DNA from 3 places in the Limosilactobacillus fermentum genome. Region 1 is predicted to be linked to each of the others. Evidence: a T-box and tRNA genes for the amino acid it is inferred to sense, from the RefSeq annotation. Region 1 holds a T-box; the other regions hold tRNA genes.
The links. The T-box of region 1 lies ahead of ileS (isoleucine--tRNA ligase). A T-box ahead of a tRNA ligase gene usually reads a tRNA of that ligase, here a tRNA-Ile.

Region 1 (2,198 bases):
GTCACTGCCGCTCGGTTGAACCAGGGCGTATTCGAAGTCAGCGCTGACGGCAACCGCTTCAGAGGCCGGGATCGTCCATGGCGTCGTTGTCCAGCCCACCAGGTAAGTATCGGAATCGAGCAGTCCCTTGCCATCCTGAACCTGTTCGGTGAAAAAGGCGGTCTTCGCAACGACATCGTGATATTCAACTTCGGCCTCGGCCAGGGCGGATTCGGAAGACCAAGACCAGTAAACCGGCTTCTTAGCTTGGTACAAGAGTCCCCGCTTAGCAAAGGCACCAAAGACCTTGATCTGGGCCGCTTCAAATTCCTTGGCCAGGGTCAGGTATGGGTGATCCCACTCCCCGGCAACCCCGAGGCGCTTAAAGCCCTTCTTTTGAATTTCGACTTGCTCCAAGGCGTACTTTTGACACAGGTCCCGGAACTCAGTTAAGCTCATCTTCTTGCGGTCGTAGCCAGCCTTAGTCAGTTGGTGTTCAATCGGCAACCCGTGGGTGTCCCAACCGGGAACGTACGGAGCCCGGTAGCCGGTCATCGACTTGTAGCGAACGATGAAGTCCTTGGAAATCTTGTTCATAGCATGACCAATGTGAATTGGCCCGTTGGCGTATGGAGGGCCATCGTGAAGCACAAAGCTTGGCTTGCCCTCGTTTAACTTTTGTCGTTGTTCATAAACCTTGTTTTCTTCCCACAGCGCTTCTCGCTGCGCTTCCGTTTCCGGGAGCCGTCCCCGCATTGGGAACTTGGTCTTACCAAGGTTTAAGGTGTCTTTAACGCGCATCTTAAATCCCCCTTCTCTGGTTAAAATCCAACGCTTAAAAACAAAAAGCGTCTCGTCCGCAAAGGGACGAGACGCACTCGTGGTACCACCCAAATTTCAAAAGGACTGCTCCTTTTGCTTTGTCATTTGGTAACGGTCATGAACCGGTGGTCCTTACTCGCTTCAGTACCACGCTCTGGGATGATTTGCTTGAAGGTCTTGATACCGGTCTTGCACCAACCACCGGCTCGCTTAATCGTCGACGTTTCGTACGGGTTCCCATCAATGCTTTTAATCGTCGTTTTAATGTTCGCCTACTTGCTTTCCCCGTCCGGGAAGATGACGACCGTCTTAGCCGCAGCCGGTTCCGCTGCGTTTGACGGTGCCGGTGCTTGACTACTCGGTTGTTCTTCGGCTATTGGAGTAGATTCTACACTGCCCTCAGAATTTTTGTCAAGATTGGATCCTAAAATCTTTTCGATTTCATCGTATTGGGAAATATCATCGTTGGCCAACAGCTCGTCCCATTCGCTTGACTTAACGACTTCCAGTTGGGATTCCAACATTACCTGCAGGCGCTGACGGAAGATCCGGGTTTGCTTCTTCAAGTCATTGGTTTCCGTGGTCAACTTCCGGGTGGAAGCAGCAGCCCTTTCGATCACCAAGTTAGCCTTTTCGTTAGCGGCCGCCACAATGTCAGTCGCCTGCTTTTGGGCCTCGCGAACCGTAATCTCGGCTTCCTTTTTAGCGTTGTTTTTAACCTTATCGGCCGCCTCTTGAGCCACCAAAATGGATTTGTTCAAGGAGTCCTTTAAGTCGGCAAAGTATTTGAGCTTCTCTTCGTTGGCCCGAACTTCTTCTTGCAATTCCCGGTTTTGGCTAGTTAGTTCCGCCACCGTTGCCGCTACCTCATTTAAAAAGGCCCCGACCTCAGCTTGGTTGTAACCGCGCATTTTCGTATCAAATTTCTTGCTTGTAATGTTTTCCGCTGTTAATGCCATTCTAGTTCCTCCAATCGCTGTCCACTATGCATGGATGACGGCTAACCGAATTCTAGTGCGCTCGTGACGGTTTTGCCCAAGCTCCTCTTGCACCTTAATCCGGCCGCCGTGCCGAACCGAAATCAAGTCCCGGCTAGCTAACTCATAATCCGGACGGTCAATTTCTTCCCAATTAACCCGGACCTGACCGCGTTCAATCAGTTGCTTAGCCCGGTTTCTTGAATAATTAAAACTGGCCGCCACCACGGCATCCAAACGTAAGGAAGCGACCGTGGTGACGAGTTCTTGCCAATCTTCTTGCGGTACCCGGGCCCCTTGCAATTCCCGTTTTTCTAAGCGCACCTTTGCTTTACCGATTGACGTTACCTGTTCAATCAGGTAGTCACTTAATTGTCTTTGTACGATAATCTGCCAATGCTCATCACTTGCGATAATGTC
Region 2 (2,198 bases), 470 kb from region 1:
GTGAAGAAGGGTTTCGGCTCGTAAAGCTCTGTTGTTAAAGAAGAACACGTATGAGAGTAACTGTTCATACGTTGACGGTATTTAACCAGAAAGTCACGGCTAACTACGTGCCAGCAGCCGCGGTAATACGTAGGTGGCAAGCGTTATCCGGATTTATTGGGCGTAAAGAGAGTGCAGGCGGTTTTCTAAGTCTGATGTGAAAGCCTTCGGCTTAACCGGAGAAGTGCATCGGAAACTGGATAACTTGAGTGCAGAAGAGGGTAGTGGAACTCCATGTGTAGCGGTGGAATGCGTAGATATATGGAAGAACACCAGTGGCGAAGGCGGCTACCTGGTCTGCAACTGACGCTGAGACTCGAAAGCATGGGTAGCGAACAGGATTAGATACCCTGGTAGTCCATGCCGTAAACGATGAGTGCTAGGTGTTGGAGGGTTTCCGCCCTTCAGTGCCGGAGCTAACGCATTAAGCACTCCGCCTGGGGAGTACGACCGCAAGGTTGAAACTCAAAGGAATTGACGGGGGCCCGCACAAGCGGTGGAGCATGTGGTTTAATTCGAAGCTACGCGAAGAACCTTACCAGGTCTTGACATCTTGCGCCAACCCTAGAGATAGGGCGTTTCCTTCGGGAACGCAATGACAGGTGGTGCATGGTCGTCGTCAGCTCGTGTCGTGAGATGTTGGGTTAAGTCCCGCAACGAGCGCAACCCTTGTTACTAGTTGCCAGCATTAAGTTGGGCACTCTAGTGAGACTGCCGGTGACAAACCGGAGGAAGGTGGGGACGACGTCAGATCATCATGCCCCTTATGACCTGGGCTACACACGTGCTACAATGGACGGTACAACGAGTCGCGAACTCGCGAGGGCAAGCAAATCTCTTAAAACCGTTCTCAGTTCGGACTGCAGGCTGCAACTCGCCTGCACGAAGTCGGAATCGCTAGTAATCGCGGATCAGCATGCCGCGGTGAATACGTTCCCGGGCCTTGTACACACCGCCCGTCACACCATGAGAGTTTGTAACACCCAAAGTCGGTGGGGTAACCTTTTAGGAGCCAGCCGCCTAAGGTGGGACAGATGATTAGGGTGAAGTCGTAACAAGGTAGCCGTAGGAGAACCTGCGGCTGGATCACCTCCTTTCTAAGGAATTAATCGGAAACCTACACATTGTCGAAACAGTGTTCAGTTTTGAGAGGTTTACTTCTCAAGATGATTTATCATCGCTTGTTGGGCCTATAGCTCAGTTGGTTAGAGCGCACGCCTGATAAGCGTGAGGTCGGTGGTTCGAGTCCACTTAGGCCCATCATGGGGAATTAGCTCAGCTGGGAGAGCACCTGCTTTGCAAGCAGGAGGTCATCGGTTCGATCCCGATATTCTCCATTGCTAGCCGCAAGGTTAGCGAGTTTGTACTTTGAAAACTAAATAATATCAATTTCTAATAAAATCAAGAAAACCGAGAACACCGCGTTATTTGAGTTTTTAACGAATTATAATCGCATACTCAACTAACTTGACTGATCTACGATCAGTAAGGTTAAGTTATGAAGGGCGCATGGTGAATGCCTTGGTACTAGGAGCCGATGAAGGACGGGACTAACACCGATATGCTTCGGGGAGCGGTAAGTACGCTTTGATCCGGAGATTTCCGAATGGGGAAACCCAATCATCTTAGTCGATGATTACTTGAGCAGTGAATTCATAGCTGCCAAGAGGTAGACGCAGTGAACTGAAACATCTTAGTAGCTGCAGGAAGAGAAAGAAAATTCGATTCCCTGAGTAGCGGCGAGCGAAACGGGAAGAGCCCAAACCACTGAGCTTGCTCAGTGGGGTTGTAGGACTGAACTTTGGAGTTACCAAAGAATCAGGTAGTCGAAGTGGCTGGGAAGCCACACCAGAGATGGTGATAGTCCAGTAGACGAAACCTGGTTCTCTCCGTTCAGGATCCTGAGTACGGCGGGACACGTGAAACCCCGTCGGAATCCGCGAGGACCATCTCGCAAGGCTAAATACTCCCTAGTGACCGATAGTGAACCAGTACCGTGAGGGAAAGGTGAAAAGCACCCCGGGAGGGGAGTGAAATAGTTCCTGAAACCATGTGCCTACAAGCTGTCGGAGCCCGTTAATGGGTGACGGCGTGCCTCTTGCAGAATGAACCGGCGAGTCATGATTACGTGCAAGGTTAAGGTGGAAAAACCGGAGCCG
Region 3 (2,198 bases), 770 kb from region 1:
CCACCTTAACCTTGCACGTAATCATGACTCGCCGGTTCATTCTGCAAGAGGCACGCCGTCACCCATTAACGGGCTCCGACAGCTTGTAGGCACATGGTTTCAGGAACTATTTCACTCCCCTCCCGGGGTGCTTTTCACCTTTCCCTCACGGTACTGGTTCACTATCGGTCACTAGGGAGTATTTAGCCTTGCGAGATGGTCCTCGCGGATTCCGACGGGGTTTCACGTGTCCCGCCGTACTCAGGATCCTGAACGGAGAGAACCAGGTTTCGTCTACTGGACTATCACCATCTCTGGTGTGGCTTCCCAGCCACTTCGACTACCTGATTCTTTGGTAACTCCAAAGTTCAGTCCTACAACCCCACTGAGCAAGCTCAGTGGTTTGGGCTCTTCCCGTTTCGCTCGCCGCTACTCAGGGAATCGAATTTTCTTTCTCTTCCTGCAGCTACTAAGATGTTTCAGTTCACTGCGTCTACCTCTTGGCAGCTATGAATTCACTGCTCAAGTAATCATCGACTAAGATGATTGGGTTTCCCCATTCGGAAATCTCCGGATCAAAGCGTACTTACCACTCCCCGAAGCATATCGGTGTTAGTCCCGTCCTTCATCGGCTCCTAGTACCAAGGCATTCACCATGCGCCCTTCATAACTTAACCTTACTGATCGTAGATCAGTCAAGTTAGTTGAGTATGCGATTATAATTCGTTAAAAACTCAAATAACGCGGTGTTCTCGGTTTTCTTAATTTTATTAGAAATTGATATTATTTAGTTTTCAAAGTACAAACTCGCTAACCTTGCGGCTAGCAATGGAGAATATCGGGATCGAACCGATGACCTCCTGCTTGCAAAGCAGGTGCTCTCCCAGCTGAGCTAATTCCCCATGATGGGCCTAAGTGGACTCGAACCACCGACCTCACGCTTATCAGGCGTGCGCTCTAACCAACTGAGCTATAGGCCCAATAAGCGATGATAAATCATCTTGAGAAGTAAACCTCTCAAAACTGAACACTGTTTCGACAATGTGTAGGTTTCCGATTAATTCCTTAGAAAGGAGGTGATCCAGCCGCAGGTTCTCCTACGGCTACCTTGTTACGACTTCACCCTAATCATCTGTCCCACCTTAGGCGGCTGGCTCCTAAAAGGTTACCCCACCGACTTTGGGTGTTACAAACTCTCATGGTGTGACGGGCGGTGTGTACAAGGCCCGGGAACGTATTCACCGCGGCATGCTGATCCGCGATTACTAGCGATTCCGACTTCGTGCAGGCGAGTTGCAGCCTACAGTCCGAACTGAGAACGGTTTTAAGAGATTTGCTTGCCCTCGCGAGTTCGCGACTCGTTGTACCGTCCATTGTAGCACGTGTGTAGCCCAGGTCATAAGGGGCATGATGATCTGACGTCGTCCCCACCTTCCTCCGGTTTGTCACCGGCAGTCTCACTAGAGTGCCCAACTTAATGCTGGCAACTAGTAACAAGGGTTGCGCTCGTTGCGGGACTTAACCCAACATCTCACGACACGAGCTGACGACGACCATGCACCACCTGTCATTGCGTTCCCGAAGGAAACGCCCTATCTCTAGGGTTGGCGCAAGATGTCAAGACCTGGTAAGGTTCTTCGCGTAGCTTCGAATTAAACCACATGCTCCACCGCTTGTGCGGGCCCCCGTCAATTCCTTTGAGTTTCAACCTTGCGGTCGTACTCCCCAGGCGGAGTGCTTAATGCGTTAGCTCCGGCACTGAAGGGCGGAAACCCTCCAACACCTAGCACTCATCGTTTACGGCATGGACTACCAGGGTATCTAATCCTGTTCGCTACCCATGCTTTCGAGTCTCAGCGTCAGTTGCAGACCAGGTAGCCGCCTTCGCCACTGGTGTTCTTCCATATATCTACGCATTCCACCGCTACACATGGAGTTCCACTACCCTCTTCTGCACTCAAGTTATCCAGTTTCCGATGCACTTCTCCGGTTAAGCCGAAGGCTTTCACATCAGACTTAGAAAACCGCCTGCACTCTCTTTACGCCCAATAAATCCGGATAACGCTTGCCACCTACGTATTACCGCGGCTGCTGGCACGTAGTTAGCCGTGACTTTCTGGTTAAATACCGTCAACGTATGAACAGTTACTCTCATACGTGTTCTTCTTTAACAACAGAGCTTTACGAGCCGAAACCCTTCTTCACTCACGCGGTGTTGC

Region 2: it has a tRNA-Ile gene. The T-box ahead of ileS (isoleucine--tRNA ligase) is inferred to sense a tRNA for this amino acid. The anticodon was not compared.
Region 3: it has a tRNA-Ile gene. The T-box ahead of ileS (isoleucine--tRNA ligase) is inferred to sense a tRNA for this amino acid. The anticodon was not compared.

What each region holds. Positions count from the first base shown of each region.
Region 1 is NZ_CP040910.1:688,939-691,136, reverse strand. Features, by position in the region: gene ileS (isoleucine--tRNA ligase) at 1-780, opposite strand, end outside; T-box leader at 840-1,054, opposite strand; gene FG166_RS03420 (DivIVA domain-containing protein) at 1,074-1,760, opposite strand; gene FG166_RS03415 (YlmH family RNA-binding protein) at 1,785-2,198, opposite strand, start outside.
Region 2 is NZ_CP040910.1:222,377-224,574, forward strand. Features, by position in the region: rRNA gene FG166_RS01035 (16S ribosomal RNA) at 1-1,136, shown strand, start outside; tRNA gene FG166_RS01040 (tRNA-Ile) at 1,226-1,299, shown strand; tRNA gene FG166_RS01045 (tRNA-Ala) at 1,304-1,376, shown strand; rRNA gene FG166_RS01050 (23S ribosomal RNA) at 1,529-2,198, shown strand, end outside.
Region 3 is NZ_CP040910.1:1,454,501-1,456,698, forward strand. Features, by position in the region: rRNA gene FG166_RS07325 (23S ribosomal RNA) at 1-656, opposite strand, end outside; tRNA gene FG166_RS07330 (tRNA-Ala) at 809-881, opposite strand; tRNA gene FG166_RS07335 (tRNA-Ile) at 886-959, opposite strand; rRNA gene FG166_RS07340 (16S ribosomal RNA) at 1,049-2,198, opposite strand, start outside.